One region of the Gordonia sp. NPDC062954 genome, then DNA from elsewhere that is predicted to be linked to it. Evidence: predicted binding sites of a transcription regulator. Region 1 holds the regulator's gene; the other holds the start of a gene.

Region 1 (9,891 bases):
CGCCGCAGCTACAGCGAGCCGCACTGGTCGGCGAAACGTGGCGCCGCGTTGGCCTACGAGCGGGTGACGCTCTATGGCGTCCCGCTGGTGGCACGACGCCGGGTGCAGTTCGGGCCCATTGATCCACCGACCGCACGAGAGATGTTCATCCGTCACGCCCTCGTCGAGGGTGACTGGCGCACCGAGCACACGTTCTTCCACAACAACCGTGCTCTGCTCGAGGCCGCGGCCGATGTGGAACACCGTGCACGGCGTCGCGATGTGGTGATCAGCGAACAGCAACTGTTCGACTTCTACGACGCGCGTATCGGTGACGAGGTCGTCTCGGCCCGACATTTTGACAGCTGGTGGAAGAAGGCCCGGCGCGCGCAGCCAGACCTGCTCGATCTCCGCCCGGAGGATGTGGCCACCGACGTCGCTGTCGCCGACACCGACTTCCCCGGCGCCTGGCAGCAGGGCGAAACCCGCCTCGAGCTGCGGTACCGGTTCGAACCGGGTGCGCCCGATGACGGTGTCACCGTGGTGATCCCGCGGCCGCTGCTCGACCATGTGCGGCCGGCAGGCTTCGACTGGTCGGTTCCGGGCCTGCGCAGCGAGCTCGCGACCGAACTCGTCCGGTCACTCCCCAAGTCGCTACGCAAGTCGATGGCGCCGGCGCAGCGTTTCGCCGATCTCGCGTTGTCCCGATTGACACCGCGCGCCGAGCCCCTCGTCGCCGGCCTCGCCCGCGAACTGTCGACGATCACGACCATGACGGTGTCTCCCGACGACTTCGCACCCGAGCGGATTCCACCCCACCTCACGATGAATTTTGCCGTGGTCGACCGTGACGGCACCGTGCTCACGACCGGGAAGTCGCTGCACCGGCTGAAGCAGGAGTTCGACGGGTCGCACGAGGCCGCCCGGCCCGTCGAGGTCGTCACGGACTGGACCGCCACCGGCATCGGCGAGCTACCGCCCACGGTGACGACAACTGTTGCCGGACAGCAGATAACCCATTATGTGGGACTCGACGCTGTTCGTGACGCAGCCGGCCGGACGGTTGGGGTGACCCGAGTCGAGCCGAGCACCGAGGCCGAACGCGACCGCCGTCACAGCGCAGCGGTGGTGGCACTCCTCGACCTGACCATCCCACCGCTGACCCGCAAGATCACCGCGACCCTTGATGCCGCCGGTCGGTTGGCGATGAGTCAGAGCCCCTACCGCGATGTCGAACATCTCGTGGGCGACTGCACCCGACGCGCCATCCGCGACCTCGCGGCAGACCGGAACCTTCGTGCCGTGCGATCGGCGACCGAATTCCGGCGACTCCGCGACGATCTGCGCCCCCGGGTGGCGCAACAGGCTCCCGATTACTTCACCCTGAGCGTTGACGTGCTCCGCCGCGTGGCCCCACTGCGCGCGCAGATGGACCGGCTCAGCGGCTCGGTGGCCGCCGATGACGTCGCCGAGCAGTTGGACAATCTGGTCTTCGACGGATTCGTCGTCGCGACCCCGCACGACCGCCTTGTCCATGTGCCGCGCTACCTCGAGGCCGCGACCGTTCGCCTCACGGAGTTGCCCGCAGCTGCCGGCCGCGACAGTACCGCCCTGGCATCCATCGATCGTGTTGTGACGCATTGGAATCAGCGTGCAACGCACCTCGCTGCGGCGCGCCGGGATGCGTTCGACGAACACGCGCACTGGCTTGTCGAGGAACTGCGGGTGGGACTGTTCGCGCAGCGGTTGGGCACCGCACGGCCGATCTCGGAGAAGCGGGCGATCCGCGCCCTCGATCAGTTCAGCTGAGACCGTCGGTGACGCTGACCCGCTCATCAACCACCCCGGAATCGGCCTCGGAGCGGTGGGTGAGATTGCCCTGCAGGTCGTCGATCTCTCGCTGAAAGTCCTCCAGCGAGTCGAATGACCGGTAGACCGAGGCGAAGCGCAGATAGGCCACCTCGTCGAGATCACGCAGCGGACCGAGGATCGCCAACCCCACCTCATTGCTGGGAATCTCGGCCGATCCCGATGCGCGGACCGCATCCTCGACCTGCTGGGCCAACTTGGCGAGCGCGTCCTCGGCGACGTCTCGGCCCTGGCAGGCCCGACGAACCCCGCGCATCACCTTCTCCCGACTGAACGGCTCGGTGACCCCGTTGCGTTTGGCGACCGACAGCACGGCACTCTCGACGGTGGAGAATCGGCGACCGCACTCCGCACACGAACGGCGCCGTCGGATCGCCTGCCCCTCGTCGGCGACACGCGAGTCGATGACCTTGGTGTCTTCGTTCTTGCAAAACGGGCAGCGCATGTCGTCCTCACGCACGTCTCTGGACACACCGGCGTACCGGTCACCCGTCACGCCGTGCCGGTTCCCGGCCGGACCCTGTGCCATCGAGGATACCGTCAGGCCCTCAGCTGTATGCGGGTGCGATCAAAGCCTGCCCCACCCGCAGGCCGGAGCCGGCGAGTTTGTTGCGTTCGACGATCTGCTCGATGACGGCCTGGCGTGGCACATCCGGCGCGATGCGATCGGCGATGGAGCTCAACGAATCACCCTGCCGCACGTGGACCACCTCGGTCCCGGTAGGGCTCGGTTGCACCGACGCGGCATAGTTGGAGCCGACGATGGCGACCGCCCACACCAGCACCGCGAGCGCCCCACCGAGCACCACGGCTGCGACCGTCGCGCGTCGACGCACGAACCTACGGTCGACTCCCGGCGACGCACAACTCGTCCCCGACACCCGTGCCGCGGGGGCACCGGACCCGCCCGGTCGACGCCTCGTGGGCCCAGTGGAGTCATATCGCCCCCGCCGCCGCGGTCGGGAGACATGCCCGGCCGGGACTCTGTCGCGCGTCGGGACGTCTGCAGGGCGCCCGGATGCCGGGTGCATCGGGGACGCAGCCGGTGCGTACTGCGTCTGCCGATGAAGGGTCGCTGTGCTCATCGTGTCCTCCTGGGAACGAGTCGGATCGAACCTCGGGCGCCTCTCGAACGCACGTCGCTCATGTGTTCGAGAGAACGCATGTTCGATTTGTAGCACGTGGGTCCGACAATGTCTCGACACACGTCGAACACATGTTTGAACATGTCAAAATGTTCGGCTACTGTCGGCGACATGGTGACGTGCGTGGATGGGCCCTGAACAGCAGCTCCGAACCAGCCGAGCAGTCTCCCCGAACAGACCAGCAGTTTTTCGATCCAGACCGGCAACCCGTAATCGGCCACTGCCGGTTTCGGCGACAGGAAGGACTCGACCGATGAGCGACAAAGCCGGCGGGCGGCGCGGCGCGTCCCGCGGGATCAGCAGCAAGCCGAAACCCGAGGCGCAGGCGCCGACCGGAGCCGATACGGAGGCATCGGATAGCGCGGTCGCCGATCCGGAAGTCGTCGAGGCTAGCCTGACCCCTCGTCAGCGAGGCGTCCTCGAGTACATCCGCGCCTCGGTCCGCGAGCGCGGATATCCGCCGAGCATCCGGGAGATCGGCGATGCCGTCGGCCTCACCTCGACGTCGTCGGTGGCCCACCAGCTGCGGACCCTGGAACGCAAAGGTCTACTCAAGCGCGACCACAACCGCCCACGCGCGGTCAACATCCAAGACGGCGACCAGCACATCCCACCGGGCGGTACGGCCGCATCGGGCGATGGCGCGCAGTTGCCCACCCCGACGTTCGTACCGGTCCTCGGCCGGATCGCCGCGGGTGGACCCATTCTCGCCGAGGAAGCCGTCGAGGACGTGTTCCCGCTGCCCCGCGAACTCGTCGGTGAGGGCTCACTGTTCCTGCTCCGCGTGGTCGGCGAGTCGATGATCGACGCGGCGATATGCGACGGCGACTGGGTGGTCGTACGCCAGCAGAGTGTCGCCGACAACGGCGACATCGTGGCAGCGATGATCGACGGCGAGGCCACGGTCAAGACCTTCAAGCGCAAGGACGGCCACGTCTGGCTGATGCCGCACAACGATCTGTTCGACCCGATCTCGGGCGATGACGCCGCCATTCTCGGCAAGGTCGTCACCGTGATGCGCCGGGTCTGAACCCGAGCGGGCCGGCCGCTCAGCCGACCACTGCGCCGGCCAGCACCGCAGTCGCAGCAGCACGCGCCGCGGCGGGTTCGGCCGTCGCCAGGGCAGCCTCGGCGGCCGCACGACATTGCTCGACGGTCACCTCCGCAAGCCTGGCGCCGACCGCGGCCGAGGCCGCGGGCGCAGTCGACAGGGACGTGACCCCGAGTCCGACCAGCACACACGCGAGCAACGGATCGGCTGCCGCCTCGCCGCAGACCCCGACGGGTTTGTCGGCGGCCTGACCGGCACGCGCCACGCCGGCGATAAGGGTGAGCACCGCGGGCTGCCAGGGATCGGTGAGAGCGGCGAGCTCCGCCGACATCCGGTCGGCGGCCATCGTGTACTGGGTCAGGTCGTTGGTTCCGATCGACACGAAGTCGACCTCCGCCAGGATCGATTCGGCGAGGATCGCTGCCGCCGGCACCTCGATCATCACACCGGCGATCAGTCCGCGTCGGCGTACCTCCCCGGCGAACTCCGCGGCCTCGGTCGCCGAGGCGATCATCGGCGCCATCACCCACGGCGTCGGTTGATGTCCGTCGGCGGCTGCCGCGATCGCGTCGAGCTGGGCCGCCCGGATGCCCGGATGAGCATCGACGATCCGGTTGCCACGCACGCCGAGTGCCGGATTGGTCTCCTCGATCTGCGTGACGAACTTCAGCGGCTTGTCGGAGCCCGCATCGAGGGTCCGGATCACCACCTTGCGCCCCTCGAAGGCGTCGAGCACCTCGCGATAGAGCCGCGTCTGCTCCTCCACCGAGGGCTCGTCCGCGCGGTCGAGAAACGCCAACTCCGTACGGAACAGGCCGACACCCTCTACCGGGTGGGAGGTCGCCGACCGGGCCGACGTGCCATCGGCGACATTGGCGAGGACCGCGATCGGTCGCCCGTCGGCGGTCACTCCCGGTCCGGCCCAGGCCGCCACCAATTCCGCCATCCGCCGGCTCTCGGCCACGCGCGCGGCGGCGTCGTCGGGATCCGGCTCGACCTCCAGGGTGCCCGCGGTACCGTCGACCAGCACCGTCGTCCCGGCGGCCACCTCACCGAGGCCGGATACCGCCACCACACACGGAATCCCGAGTTGTCGCGCGATGATCGCGGTGTGACTGGTCGGGCCGCCCAGCCGTGTGACCAGCGCGGTGACCTTTGTCGGGTCCAGTCCCGCCGTGTCGGCCGGAGCAAGATCGTCGGCCAACAGCACAGACGGTTCGGCGGGTTCCGGAACCCCGGGTTCGGGGACTCCCAGTAGTTCGGCGACCACGCGGTCCCGGACATCGTTGAGATCCGTGACGCGCTCGGCCATGAGGCCGCCGAGCTTGGTGAACATCTCCGCGAACTGGTCGGTCGCGGCGACCGCTGCCGCCGGCGCTGGCGTCCCTGTCGTGATGAGTTTCGAGGCCGCGCCGGTCCACCCGCGGTCCTCGGCGAGACCCGCCGTCGCCGACAACACCTCCGCCGCGGCACCCGAGGCGTGTGATGCCCGCTCCCGCAGCCTCCCCGCGACCGCGGCCGCCGCGTCGGTGAACCGCTTGATCTCCACGTCGCGTTCGTCCTCGAGGACTGGGGCGGCGACGGCCGGGTCATACACCGGACGCTCACCCGGCCAGATCGCGGGCCCGTAGGCGTGTCCGCCGACGACCGGCGTTCCGTTCAGTACGTGTGTGTGCTCCACCGAGATCCTCACTTGTCCGACGGGCTGGGCCACGGTGTGCCGCCACGATCCACTGGTCACCGTTGTGATCCAAGTTACAAGAAAACCTTGACTTGTCAACATAAACAGGCGTAAACACAGATATACCCACATCCAAAGCCAATCAAATCAACAGACGAGGACATCGTGTACGCGGAAGAACGTCAGCAGGCGATCGCCAACCAGGTACGGGTCAACGGCCGCGCCTCGGTCACCGCTTTGGCCTCGTTGTTCGACGTGACGAGCGAGACCGTCCGCCGCGATCTCGCTGTGCTGGAACGCAACGGACACCTCCAGCGCGTCCATGGTGGCGCCGTACGTCCCGGCGCGACGCCGGTCGTCGGCGAACAGGGCATCGACGAACGCCTGATGTCGCACACCGACCAGAAGCTCGCGATCGGTGCGGCCGCGTCGCGCTTCCTCCCACCCGACGGCGGGTCGGTGTTCATCGACGCCGGCACCACCACCTACCAGGCCGCCCTCGCACTCCCCCGTGACCGCCGACTGACGTTGATGACCCACAGCATTCCCATCGCCGGCGCCCTGGCCGCACAGGGCGCCGAGACCCTGCATGTGCTCGGCGGCCGAGTCCGCGGACTCACCCAGGCGATGGTCGGCGCCGACACCGTCGCCGCACTCGAACGGCTGCGCATCACCACGGCCTTCGTCGGCACCAACGGCATCAGCATCGCCCACGGTCTGTCCACCCCGGATCCGGACGAGGCAGCGATCAAGTCGGCGATCGTCCGTTCCGCCCACCGCGTCGTCGTTCTGGCGGACTCGTCGAAGGCGGGCCATGAAGATCTCACGTCCTTCGCCGCGCTCGCCGACATCGACGTACTGATCACCGACACCGGTATCGACCCCGACTTCGCGGGGGCACTCGCCGACCACGGCATCGAGACGGTGATCGCGTGATCACCGACCACACCACGGAGAGGGAATCCATGACAGACCCCCACCCGGCTTCGGCCGCCGGCCGGGTCGACCCCGGCCGTTCGCCGGCGATCGTGACCGTGACAGCAAATCCGAGTCTGGACCGGACGCTGGAACTGACCGCGCCGTTGAGCCATGGCGCGGTCCAGCGTGCGAGCAACGTCCGCACCGAACCGGGCGGCAAGGGCGTCAACGTCGCCCGGGTGGCATCCGCTGCGGGTATCGGAACGCGGGCACTGCTCCCGGCGCGCGCCGGTGACCCGCTGCTCGCGGCGCTCGACTCGGTCGCGTTGCCCTACCTGACACTCGCGATCGACGGTGAGGTCCGGTCCAACGTCACCATCGTCGACCCCGACGGCACCACCACGAAGGTCAACGCACCCGGTTTCGTGCTCGACGACGCGTCGGCCGCCGAACTGACCGAGCTGGTCCTCGCCAATGCCAACGATGCCCGCTGGGTGGCGTTGTGCGGCTCGCTGCCGCCGGGGCTGCCGCACAACTGGTACCGCACGGTCGTCGACGCACTTGCCGATACGGGTTGCCGGGTGGCGGTGGACACCTCCGGCGCTCCGCTCGCCGCGGCGGTCACCGGGCCGGTCGATCTCCTCAAGCCCAATGAGGAAGAGCTCGCCGAGGCCACCGGTGTCGACCCGGCGGAGTTGTCGACGGCATCTGCGCGTGGCGACCACGCTCCCCTGATCGCCGCCGCCACCGTGCTGGCGCACCGCACCGGGGCGGCGATCCTCGCCACTCTCGGCGCCGCCGGCGCCCTGTTGGTCACCTCGACAGGCGCATGGTTCGCGACCCCACCGCCCATCGTGCCGCGCAGCACCGTCGGCGCCGGCGACGCTGCCCTCACCGGTTATCTCATCGCCGAATGCAGTGGTGCCGAAGAACCCGAACGGCTCCGGATGGCCGTGGCGTACGGCTCTGCGGCCACCGCTCTGGCCGGCACTCAACCGCCCTATCCCGATCAGATCGATCCGGACAACGTCTCCGTCACCGACCTCACCGGGGCCGCCAGTGCAGGTTGACGATCCCCTTGCGTTGACACCGAAGCAAATCCACCTTCCGACAAGCACCCGCACGAAGGAAAACCCATGTCAGAACAGATCATCACCCCACAGACGGTGAGCCTCGACGTGGACGCCGGCGACGACCCGGCGGCCGTGATCGGTTACCTCGCCGATCGGCTGGCCTCGGCCGGCCGCACCACCGACGCCACCGTGCTGGCCCGCGGCGCGCTCGATCGCGAGGCCAAGTCCGCCACCGGACTGCCCGGCGGAATCGCGATCCCGCACGCGCGCGCCGCGTCGGTCACCGCAGCCTCCCTCGCGATGGCGCGCCTGTCGCGAAAGGTCGACTTCGGCGCCCCGGACGGTCCCGCCGACCTGGTGTTCCTCATCGCCGCACCCGAAGGCGGCGCCTCCGAGCACATGAAGCTGCTCAGCTCGCTGGCCCGGTCGCTGGTGCGTCCGGAGTTCGTCGACTCGCTGCGGGCGGCCGACAGCGACGAGCGCGTCGTACAACTCGTCGACGAGGCCATCAACCCGCAGCCCACCCAGACGCCGGCGGCGACATCCACGGTGGCGACCCCCGAGACAACGCCCACGGCACCAGACGCCGGCGACGCCGACCGACGGCCGTCTGTCGTGGCGATCACCGCCTGCCCCACCGGTATCGCCCACACCTACATGGCCGCCGACGCACTCAAGTACGCGGCCGAACGCGCCGACGTCGACTTCCACGTGGAAACCCAGGGTTCCTCGGCGACCACCTCGTTCGATCCCCAGGTCATCGCCGATGCCGACGCCGTGATCTTCGCCACCGATGTCGGGGTGAAGGGCAAGGATCGTTTCCGCGGCAAACCCGTGGTCGCCTCGGGCGTCAAACGCGCGATCAACGAACCCGACGCGATGATCGCCGAAGCGGTTGCCGCGTCGAAGAATCCGTCGGCGACCGTGGTCAGCGGCGCCGCCGACGACGACGGCGCCGAAACGGAGGCATCCGGGACTGCGGGCGTCGGTCTCGGCGGCCAGGTCCGACAGGCGCTGATGACGGGTGTGAGCTACATGATCCCGTTCGTCGCGGCCGGCGGCTTGCTCATCGCATTGGGCTTCCTGCCCTTCCTCGGCGGTTACGAGATCGCCAACAGCACCCTCGATGAAGCCGGCTCACTGTCCGACGGCGCTTTCATCGCACTGAACAACAGTCTCTGGGACCTCCCGGCCGGCGGAGTCGGCCAGTACATCGGCGCCGTACTCTTCGCAGTCGGCTCGCTGGCCATGGGCATGCTGGTCCCGGTGTTGGCCGGCTACATCTCGTTCGCCATCGCCGACCGACCGGGCATCGCGCCGGGATTCGTGGCCGGCCTGGTCTCGGTCGCCGTGGGCGCGAGCTTCATCGGCGGACTGGTCGGCGGCCTCATCGCCGGTGTCGTGTGCTTGTGGATCGCCCGGATCCCGTTGCCGCAGTGGGCACGCGGACTGCAACCGGTGGTCATCATCCCACTGCTGGGCAGCATGGTGATCGGCGTGCTGCTCTACATGCTCCTCGGCAAGCCGCTGGCCTGGGTGACCGACCAGATGACCGACGCACTCAACAGCATGTCGGGAGGCTCCGCAGTGGTGTTGGGCGTGGTCCTCGGCCTGATGATGTGCTTCGACCTCGGTGGACCCGTCAACAAGGCGGCCTATCTGTTCGCCACCACCGGCCTGGCCATCGGCGGACCCGCACAGCTGCAGATCATGGCGGCGGTGATGTGTGCCGGCATGGTGCCGCCGCTGGCCATGGCACTGGCCACGGTGCTGCGTCCGCAGCTGTTCACCGAGCCCGAGCGTGAGAACGGCAAGGCCGCATGGCTGCTCGGCGCCTCGTTCATCTCCGAGGGAGCCATCCCGTTCGCCGCCACCGACCCGTTCCGGGTGATCCCCTCGATGATGGCCGGCGGAGCGCTCGCGGGCGGCCTGGTGATGGCATTCGGTGTCGAACTGCGCGCACCGCACGGCGGTATCTTCGTGTTCTTCGCCATGAACAACTGGATTCTGTTCCTCGTCGCCCTGGCCGCCGGAACCGTCCTGAGCGCGTTCGCCGTCATCACAGCCAAGCAGTGGCATGCCAACCGGCAACACGCCGGACGCTTCGAAGACGTCCAAACCGTCCCCGCTTGAGCGCTGTTCGGGCAGACTCAGTCGACATCGACCGCAACATTC
Region 2 (9,891 bases), on a different contig from region 1:
AGATGGTGTCGGTGACGCTGATCGAGTACGACCCCGGAGCGCGCAGCGTGTAGGGCTTGACCGACGTGCAATCCTGCGTGCTGAAGAGCTGCGCCTTCTTCGGCACCTTCGGCCCGCTCAACCGGATCTGCATCGCGCATTCGTCGCCGTCTACGACGGGCCCGGCATCGATCGTCGAGTTGTAGCGGACGCCGAGTTGTGAGTTCCGGGGATACACACCCGGGCTGATCGGTTGCGTGTTCGGCGCGTACACCCAGACGTTGATCGACCTCACCCCGTTGGGGGCGTTGTCGCGTCCCAGCTTGCCGTAGTGCTCGGTCTTGTCGCCCGAGGAGCCGAGTGCTGAACTACCGGCATCGAGCAGATCCGAACTGCCCGCACTCCCGGAACCGGAACTGCCTGCGCTGCCGAAGACGGAGTCCAGTGGAGCGGCGAGGGCGGGTGCGGCGGAGACTGCGATGGCCACCGCCGCCGATCCGACGGCGAGCGCAAACAAGCGCGACTTGAGACTCACTGACAACCCCCCGATGCGTGGACCTTCTCGTCGATTCAACCACCACCGACCGTGACCATGTTGGCGGGGCGTCAGGAACGGGTGAATTTCGGTTGCGCCGATCACCACACGCCGCGGGGGCGGAACTGGACGCTGATGCGTGGGCCGACCCCGGAGGCCTTCGGTACCGCGTGCTCCCAGGTGCGCTGGCAGCTGCCGCCCATCACCAGCAGGTCACCGGGGCCCACCACGAAGCGCACCGACGGGCCGCCGGCGCGTGGACGCAGCAGCAACGGCCGGGGTGAGCCCAACGACACGATCGCCACCATGGTGTCCTCGTGTGAGCCCCGCCCGATCCGGTCGCCGTGCCAGGCAACGCTGTCGGAACCATCCCGGTAGAGGCACAGGCCCGCGGTGGCGAACCCTTCGGGTAACTCGCGGCGGTATTGGCCGCTGAGTGCGTCACGTGCGGCGACGAGCATCGGGTCGGGAAACGATTCGGCGGAATGGTAGGTCGCGACCAGCCGCGGGACGTCGACCACCCGGTCGTACATGCGTCGTCGCTCGGCGCGCCATGCAGCGGCCGTGTGTAGGCGGTCAAAGAGTGCGGCCGAACCGGCGACCCATCCGGGACGTAGATCCACCCACGCGCCGTCCGACAGCACGTGTCGGGATGTGCGGTCGAGCGAGCGTAACTCCGTGTGGGTCGACTGGTCGAACAGCGACCACTGCATACCTGCGGTCATGAACGCGAGCATACCGACTCATGCGAACGCGTGTTCGATATTGTGCGCGTCACGGTGGTGCGTGGAGGGAGGCATTCGACACTCTGGCGGCGGACTCGGTGGCGAAATCCGACATTTATTGTTATCCAGTAACAAGTGGTAGTCACTAACACTTTTGACCGCCGGCGATCCGCCGATCCGAGAGGGAGACGATGGCCTCAATGCTGTTCCGAGTCGGAAGATTCTGCTTCCGACACAAATGGTGGGTGATCGCGACGTGGCTGCTCGCCGCCGTCACGGTGGCCGGTTTGGTGGGCGCGCTGAGCCCGAAGTTCGCGAAGGACTTCAGCCTGCCGGGTACCGACTCCGGTACCGCCACCTCGCAGATCGAGGAGTACTTCCCGCAGGTCATGGAGCAGCAGTCGCAAGCGTCGACCAGCGTGCTCGTGGCCGCCGACGACGGGCTGGCCGCGCACACCGATCAGATCAACGCGCTGGTCGAGAACCTCAAGACACTGCCCGATCTGACCGATGCGAGCACCGTGGTCAACCCGGTGGTGGCCGCGCAGGCCAACCCGACCATCGGCGCGTCGGTCCTCGGCGACGAAGGTCGGGTGGGCCTGATCCAGATCCGCCAGAACATCGAGATCATGGATCTCACCGTCGAGGAGAAGGAGCAGCTGCAGGAGATCCTCGCCCAGCACAGTGGTGATGGCCTGCGGGTGGAGGCCACCGGCTCGCTCATGCAGGTCATGGAGGCCGGTGGGACTGCCGAGCTGATCGGTTTCGCGGTCGCCTTCGTGGTCATGATCGTCGCGTTCGGTGCGCTCGTGGCGGCATTCATCCCGCTGGTCACCGGCCTGGTGGGCGTGATGATCACCATCATGCTGCTCACGCTGTCGGCGGAGTTCCTCAGCATCAACGAGACCGCTACCGCGATCGTCACCATGCTCGGCATCGCCGTCTCGATCGACTACGCGCTGTTCATCGTGTCCCGCTACCGGACCGAGCGCATGCGGGGTGGTGATCCCGCCGATGCGGCCGGCCGAGCGGTCGGCACTGCCGGATCGGCCGTCGTCTTCGCCGGCCTCACCGTGATCATCGCCGTCGCAGCCCTGATGGTCATCGGCATCCCGCTGATCACCCAGATGGGTATGGGCGCCGCGGTCGCCGTGTTCATGGCGGTGGTCGCAGCTCTCACGTTGATCCCGGCGCTGCTCGGCGCGGTCGGCCGATTCGCCTTCACCCCGCGCATACCGTGGATCAAGCACGCTGAGGAGAGTGCGACCTTCGATACCGTGGGCGTCAAAGTCGGTCGCAGAGTGGTCAATCGGCCGATCCCGTTCATCGTCGCGGGGCTCGCCGTGCTGGCTCTGGCCGCGATCCCGATGTCCAAGATGGAACTCGGCATGTCGCTGACCAGCGACGACGAGGCGCAGGCGCAGACCTTGCTGCAGCGCGGTTTCGGTGAGGGCATCAACGGGCCGCTGCTGGTGGTGCTGCACACCGAAGACGGTGACGTCAGCGCTGCGGCCGACAGTGCCGTGGAACATATCGCGACGCTCGACGACGTGGCCAACGCCGCCACGCTCACCTGGATGGGTAACGGAACACCGCAGCCACAGGTGGGAGCGGACACCGCACTCATCTCGGTGACGCCGATCAGCGCGCCATCGGATGCCGCAACGCACGATCTGATGGAGACGATCCGCGACTACGCGCCCACCGCCGAAGCCGCCGGGGTGGAACTGCATGTCGGTGGGCAGACGGCGATCCTGTCGGATCTGTCGGCCAAACTCGACAGTGCGCTGATCCCGTATCTGGTGGTCGTGGTCGGGCTGGCATTCCTGATCATGATCGGCGTCTTCCGCTCGATCTGGGTGCCCCTGATCGGCACCCTCGGCTTCATCTTCTCCGTGCTCGCCACCTTCGGCATGACGGTGCTCTTCTTCCAGGAAGGCGCACTGGGCCTGATCGACAACACCAAGCCCATCCTGTCGTTCCTGCCGATCTTCCTGATCGGCGTGGTGTTCGGCCTGGCGATGGATTATCAGGTGTTCCTGGTGACCCGAATGCGCGAGGAGTACATCCACGGGATGTCCGCCAAGGACGCCATCATCGCCGGATATCGGCACGGTGCGCGTGTGGTCACCTCCGCCGCGATCATCATGATCAGCGTGTTCGCCGCGTTCATGCTCGCGCCTGACACCACGGCCAAGATGCTCGGCTTCTCGCTTGCGGTGGCAGTGGCGTTCGACGCCTTCATCATCCGGATGATGGTGGTGCCGGCGATCATCGCTCTGCTGGGTGATCGCGCCTGGGGGCTGCCGAAGTGGTTGGATCGTCTTGTGGTGAACTTCGACATCGAGGGTGGTGCGGTCCGCGACCGCGGGCTCGAACACCTCGATGCCGACAACGAGCGGCAGGCGGTCGCCCCGGCGACCTGATCAGGGAGGTCACCGACAAATGGCCACACCGACGACGTCCCCGGGCTGCGGCCCGGGGCGTCGGGTCGGTTTGCGGGAGAAGAACAAGATTCGCACCCGCAAAGCGATCCGCGACGCGGCGATGAAGCTGTTCGCCGAGAACGGCTACACCCACACGACAGTTGAGCAGATCGCGCGCGAGGCAGAGGTCTCTCACACCACGTTCTTCCGGTACTTCGCCTCCAAGGAGCAGGTCGTCATCTCCGACGATCTGGAGGAAGCTCGGCACGACGCAATCGCCGCCATCCCGCCCGGGCTGGGGCATTTCGATCTGCTGCGCCGGTTGATCGGACAGATGTTCCGCATCGGGACCGCCGACGAGTGGGTGAGCAACTCCGCACGCATGCGGCTGATCCAGTCCGAGCCGACGCTGCGAACCGCCTACCAGATCGAAAGCGACAGAGCGATTTCGGAGGCGACAGACTTCTTCGCCGACTACCTGGGCGTGCAGTCCGATGACCTTCGCCTACGGGTGTTCATTGCCGCCGCGGGCGGAGTGATGTTTCACTTCGCACAATCCAGGGATGACCCCACCGACGACGACCTGCTCGCCACCCTGCTCAACGCGGTCGATCTGCTGGAACAGGGTCTGCCGCTCTGAGTGGGAGACCAGTTCGGGCATCGGCTCACGAAAGGACTTCACACCATGGGAAGACTCGACCACAAAATCGCCTTCATCACCGGTGTGGCCCGCGGCCAGGGCCGTGCCCACGCCGTCCGACTCGCAGCTGAAGGGGCGACCATCGTCGGCGTCGACATCGCCGGCCCGTTGCCCGGCGTACCGTATGACCCGGCCACCCCGGAAGACCTCGACGAGACCCGTCGTCTTGTCGAGGAGCAGGGCGCCGCGGCGCACCTGCGGCAATGCGATGTGCGAGATCTCGAGGCGCTCCGGGAGGTCGTCGCCGAGGGCGTCGCCATGGTCGGCGGCTTGGATGTGGTGGTGGCGAATGCCGGCATCTGCATTCCGGAGACCTGGGACGAGGTGACTCCGACCAGCTTCCGCGACGTGATGGACATCAACGTCATCGGCGTGTGGAACACCGTCACGGCGACCGCGCCGCATCTCATCGAGCGAGGTGGCGGATCGGTCATCCTGACCAGCTCGCTGGCCGGTAAGAAGTTGCAGCCCTTCATGGTTCACTACACCACCAGCAAGCATGCGTTGGTGGGGATGACACGGGCTTTCGCTGCGGAGTTGGGCAATCACGACATCCGGGTCAACAGCATCCACCCCGGTGCCGTCGCCACGCCGATGGGCTCCGGACAGATGGTCGCGCGGATCGAGGAGACCAACGCGGCCAATCCGCGCCTGGCCGGCATGGGGATGACCTTCCTCAACCAGTTCGTCGCCGAGCCGTCGGAGATCGCGAACGTCGTCGCGTTCCTCGCCTCCGACGAATCGAAGTTCATCACCGCCGAGCACATCTCCATTGATGGTGGGGCCCAGTACTTCTGACGGTCTCACCGGATCAGTCGGCGCAAGCCTGCGAGCCCGCTGTCCGTTCCTCGTTGGGTAGCGGCGTGCCACGCCATGCACCGCTGCCCCTGTCGCTCGTTGGGTAGCGGCGTGCCACCCCATGCACGGCCGCCCCCCTCGCTGGTTGAGTAGCGGCGCCCGTCCTACGTGCCGCCGCCCCCTTTTCGTTGGTTGAGTAGCGGCGCCCGCCCTACGTGCCGCCGCCCCCTTTTCGTTGGTTGAGTAGCGGCGTGCGAGCTTGCGAGCCCGTCGCGTATCGAAACCACCCCACCCGCTCAAAAATCTTCTGCACTATTTTCAAGAATTTCCTTGACGTCGAACTGGTGTTCGACCATAGTGGAGTCATGGGAGCTTCGGGGGATCTCACCACCATCACTGATTCTGTTCGTGACCTGCACTTGGGCGACGATATGTCGGGTCGGGCAGCGTTCGATGCGATGACCACACTGGTCACGTTGCGTAATCTGATCGACCATCACGCCGCGACGGTGGTCGGCCATCTGGACCGACTGGGTGTGGCCCGCGACCACGGCCGCAAACTCAGCGAGTTGTTGATCGTGATGGGGCTCGCGCCGGCGGTGGCGACCCGTCTGATCCGCATCGCGACCGCCCGCGAGAAACTGCCGACCCTGGCCGCGCACGCCGCTGATGGGGCGATCTCCGCCGAGCATGTCGACGCGGTGGGTAAAGGTGTCGATCATGTCGGGAAAAGATCAGCGGAACCGATCGACGATGTGGCGCGTCTAAACATCGTGACCGAACTTCTCGCCCACTTCTTTTCCGGCGCCACCCCCGCCGACATCGGCAAACGTGCCCGTCGTCTGGGTAACCAGGCCGCTGAGGACACCGGTGGGCTACCCGCCTCCGAAGACCGCAACCTCAACACGCTCACCCACGATGTCGACGGTGACGGACGGCTGCAGGTGCGCGCCGACCTCAACACCGAGGTCGGCGAAAAATTCTCGGCTGCGATGGAAGAGTTGGCGGCTCCGCGCCCTGAACCTGACGGTTCACCGGATGCGCGTTCCACCGAGCGCCGGCATGCCGACGCCCTCGAAGCGTTGCTGGATATCGCTGCCCGCAGCGGCGATGCGGCCTCGGCACCGCGTCACCAGATGCTGGTGTCGGTGCCCGCCGATACTCCTGATCTGGCCGAACTGCCGTTCCTGGGGTCGATCTCCGAAGCCATGCTGCGCACCCTGACGTGTGACACCACCGCGACGGTCGCGATCGTCGATGGTGAGGCGGTGCCGATGGAGATGAGTAAAGACAAACGCCTGTTCCCAGCCCATCTGCGTAAAGCGTTGCACAAACGCGACGAGTGTTGCATCAAATGCGGTGTGGCGGCCTCCCGCTGCCAGGGCCATCATATTGTGCATTGGGCTGATGGTGGAATCACGGTGTTGGATAACGGATGTTTGCTGTGCCCGTCGTGTCATGCCGACATCCACCATAACGGGTGGGAGGTGATCATGGGTCACGACCGACATCCCTGGCTCATCCCACCCGTCGCTGTCGACCCGACACGTCGGCCGATACCGGCCTACAACCGACGCACGATGAACCTCGACAACCTACCCGCCGCCGCCTGAGCCACGCTGACCGGCGAGTAGGTCACGCAGCCAAGTCTTCCCACGCACCCGATCCCGGTCGGGACCGCAACCGTCCCTTGAGAACTCCATAGCGTGAAACAACGGCGCCGCAACGGTGTCGCGTACCCGACGGCCACATCGGTTGCACAACAACCCTCGTGGTGCGCGATACGCGACACCGTACGCCCCGATCCGTCAGGTCGGGCGGCGTATCCAGGCCGGCCGGCCGATCACGCCCACCGCTGCACCGGAGTGATCGGCAGACGGAGTGCACCCGGCGCCGATGGTGGCACGGCCGGGCGATATGGTTCGACCGCTTCCACGGGCACATAGTCCGATCCGAGTTGTGGGCGAGGGTCGGATTCTCCGGCATTGGGCCACAGCGCCATTGCGCGCTCGGCCTGTGCGGTGATGGTCAATGACGGATTGACTCCGAGATTCGCCGACACGGTCGAACCGTCTACCACGTGCAGTCCCGGATATCCGAAGACGCGATGGTAGGCGTCGACCACACCGTCCTCAGGGGAGGCGCCGATGGCGCAACCGCCGAGGAAGTGTGCCGTCATCGGGATGTTGAGCAGGTCGACGAGCGAACCGCCCGCATCTCCGTCGATCTGTCGGGCGGCGGACCGGACGGCGGTGTGCCCCTCGGGAATCCATCTCGGTGGCGGGTCACCGTCGCCGGGCCGGCTTCGAAGCACCGGCCCGGTGCCCGCCGCGAACAGTTCGATCGAGTTGTCGATGGTCTGCATGACGAGTGCGATGATGGTCCGTTCCGACCAACGGCGCACCGACAGCGACCGTGCCGTGGTGGCCGGGTGCGCGGCCATCGCGAGTATCGCCTTGAGCAAGCGCGGTGTGCGGCCGTCGCCGTCCACCAGGATCGCCTGGAGCAGGCCGATCAGGTTGCTGCCCTTGCCATAGCGGACCGGTTCGATATGGGTGTGGTCGTTGGGGTGAAAGGATGAGGTGATCGCGACGCCGCGGGTGTAGTCGGTGGTGGTGTCGCGTGCGGTGGCGGCTAGGACTGCTTCGGAGTTGGTGCGCACCACCTTTCCAAGGCGGCCCGACAGCCTCGGCAGGTTGCCGGAGCGCTGCATGGACAGCAACAATTTGTTGGTGCCGTAGGTGCCAGCGGCGAAGACGACCTGATCGGCGGTGAAGGTGCGTCGCCGGCGACGGACTTTCGCGCCCGTCCGACGAGTGTCGACCTCGTAACCGCCCACAGTCTGGTGTCGCACGCCGACGACCGTTGTCATCGGGATGATCTGCGCGCCGAGGCCTTCCGCCAGATGTAGGTAGTTCTTGACCAAAGTGTTCTTCGCGCCCACCCGACACCCTGTCATGCATGAACCGCATTGGGTGCACCCCGTGCGGTCAGGTCCTGCACCGCCGAAGTAGGGATCGGCGACGGTGCTGCCCGGTTCTCCGAAGAACACACCGACCGGCGTGCGGACGAAGGTGTCACCGACGCCCATTTCCTCGGCGACTTGGGCCATCACCTCGTCGGCGGCGGTGGTGTCGGGAAAAGTGGTCACGCCCAGCATGCGCGCCGCCTGGTCGTAGTACGGGTCGAGTTCGCTCGCCCAGTCGGTGATGGCGCCCCAGTGCGGGTCGTCGAAGAACGCGGGCAACGGTCGATACAGGGTGTTCGCATAGTTCAGCGACCCGCCACCGACTCCCGCGCCGGCCATCACGAGCACGTCGCGAAGTGGGTGCATACGTTGTACGCCATAGCATCCGAGTGCCGGTGCCCACAAATAGTCCCGGATGCGCCAGCTCGTCTTGGGGAGTTCATGGTCGGCGAATCGTCGTCCCGCCTCCAGCACCGCCACGCGGTAGCCTTTCTCCGCCAGGCGCAGCGCCGCAACCGAGCCGCCGAATCCCGAACCGACGATGAGGACGTCGTAGTGGTCGTCGCGAGTCGTCATCGGCCGACCTCAGCTTCGCGCGCCGATTGGCCGGCAGTCGCACCGTGGCGACGACCCAGACGGTGATCGAGCGGCTCGAAGTGTGACATCAGCCGTCGATAGGTGTTCGTGAACGTCGGCCACATCACCGAGTTGCGGCCGGACGAGTCGATGTACCAACTGGCGCAGCCGCCGGTGTTCCAGACCGTTCCGGCGAGTTCGTCGTCGAGATGGGAGTTGTACTGATGCTGGGCGTCGGCCCGCACCTCCACGGTGTCGATGCCGGCGGTGCGCAGGTGGGCGATCGTGGTACTGACGTAGCGCGCCTGTGGTTCGAGCATCAACACGATCGAGCTGTGCCCGAGGTTGGTGTTGGGCCCGTACAGGAAGAAGAGATTGGGGAACCCGTGGATCGACACGCCACGGTAGGCCGACGGCGATCCGGCCCAGGTTTCGGCGAGCGTGGCGCCGGTGCGCCCGCGAATGTGCTGGGCGATGGGTGGTTCGGTGGGGGTGAAACCGGTGGCATAGATGAGTGTGTCGACCTCGTGCGTTGTTCCGGAGTCGTCGATCGCGCCACCGTCGGACAACGCCGTCAGCGCGCCGGTGACCGTCACGTTGGGTCGCTGCAGCGCGGGAAACCATTTGTTGGTGAGCAGCATGCGCTTGCACCCGATGGTGTATCGCGGGGTCAGTCGCTGCCGCAGCGTGCGGTCGCGCACCTGGAGCCGCAGCTGTGCCTTACCCATCGCCGTGGCGATCGGCAGCAACTCCGGACGCCGCGCCATCATGATCACATAGGACTCGCGGTAGAGATGGACCATCCTGCGCATCAGGCGGTGCGCCGCGGGAATGCGTCGGTACAGTTCCTGCTCGGCTCGTCCGATGCGGCGGTCGAGGCGCGGCACGACCCACGCGGGTGTGCGTTGGAAGACCACCAGGTGCTCCACCTCGTCGACGATCTCCGGGACGATCTGCACCGCCGAGGCGCCGCTGCCGACGATCCCGACCCGACGGCCCCACAAGGTGTGCTCGTGATCCCAGCGCGCGCTGTGGAATACGTGACCGTCGAACGTCTCTGACCCCGGCAGATCGGGGACTCCCGGCGCCGACAGCGCGCCGGGGGCAGCCACCAGGAACCGGCACCGAAGACCACCGAGTTCGGTGGTGACCGACCACTCACCTGCGGCGTCATCCCACTGCGC

What was found. Region 1 encodes LexA, which represses DNA repair genes until DNA is damaged. Its sites were predicted from a motif close to CGAACANNTGTTCG; they were not measured.
Region 2: ACIGKQ_RS03365 (HNH endonuclease signature motif containing protein) is a predicted target of LexA. The motif match lies at 5,501-5,514, and genes of this name have one in related genera.

Annotation. Positions count from the first base shown of each region.
Region 1 covers NZ_JBITWL010000003.1:210,321-220,211, reverse strand. Annotated here, with positions in the region: gene hrpA (ATP-dependent RNA helicase HrpA) at 1-1,788, shown strand, start outside; gene nrdR (transcriptional regulator NrdR) at 1,781-2,293, opposite strand; gene ACIGKQ_RS05140 (LysM peptidoglycan-binding domain-containing protein) at 2,397-2,684, opposite strand; gene lexA (transcriptional repressor LexA) at 3,247-4,023, shown strand; gene ACIGKQ_RS05130 (phosphoenolpyruvate--protein phosphotransferase) at 4,043-5,725, opposite strand; gene ACIGKQ_RS05125 (DeoR/GlpR family DNA-binding transcription regulator) at 5,891-6,661, shown strand; gene ACIGKQ_RS05120 (1-phosphofructokinase family hexose kinase) at 6,691-7,713, shown strand; gene ACIGKQ_RS05115 (fructose-specific PTS transporter subunit EIIC) at 7,780-9,849, shown strand.
Region 2 covers NZ_JBITWL010000002.1:157,590-167,480, forward strand. Annotated here, with positions in the region: gene ACIGKQ_RS03340 (hypothetical protein) at 1-514, opposite strand, end outside; gene ACIGKQ_RS03345 (alpha-ketoglutarate-dependent dioxygenase AlkB) at 616-1,239, opposite strand; gene ACIGKQ_RS03350 (MMPL family transporter) at 1,431-3,665, shown strand; gene ACIGKQ_RS03355 (TetR family transcriptional regulator) at 3,685-4,305, shown strand; gene ACIGKQ_RS03360 (mycofactocin-coupled SDR family oxidoreductase) at 4,351-5,163, shown strand; gene ACIGKQ_RS03365 (HNH endonuclease signature motif containing protein) at 5,529-6,776, shown strand; gene ACIGKQ_RS03370 (FAD-dependent oxidoreductase) at 7,007-8,707, opposite strand; gene ACIGKQ_RS03375 (NAD(P)/FAD-dependent oxidoreductase) at 8,704-9,891, opposite strand, start outside.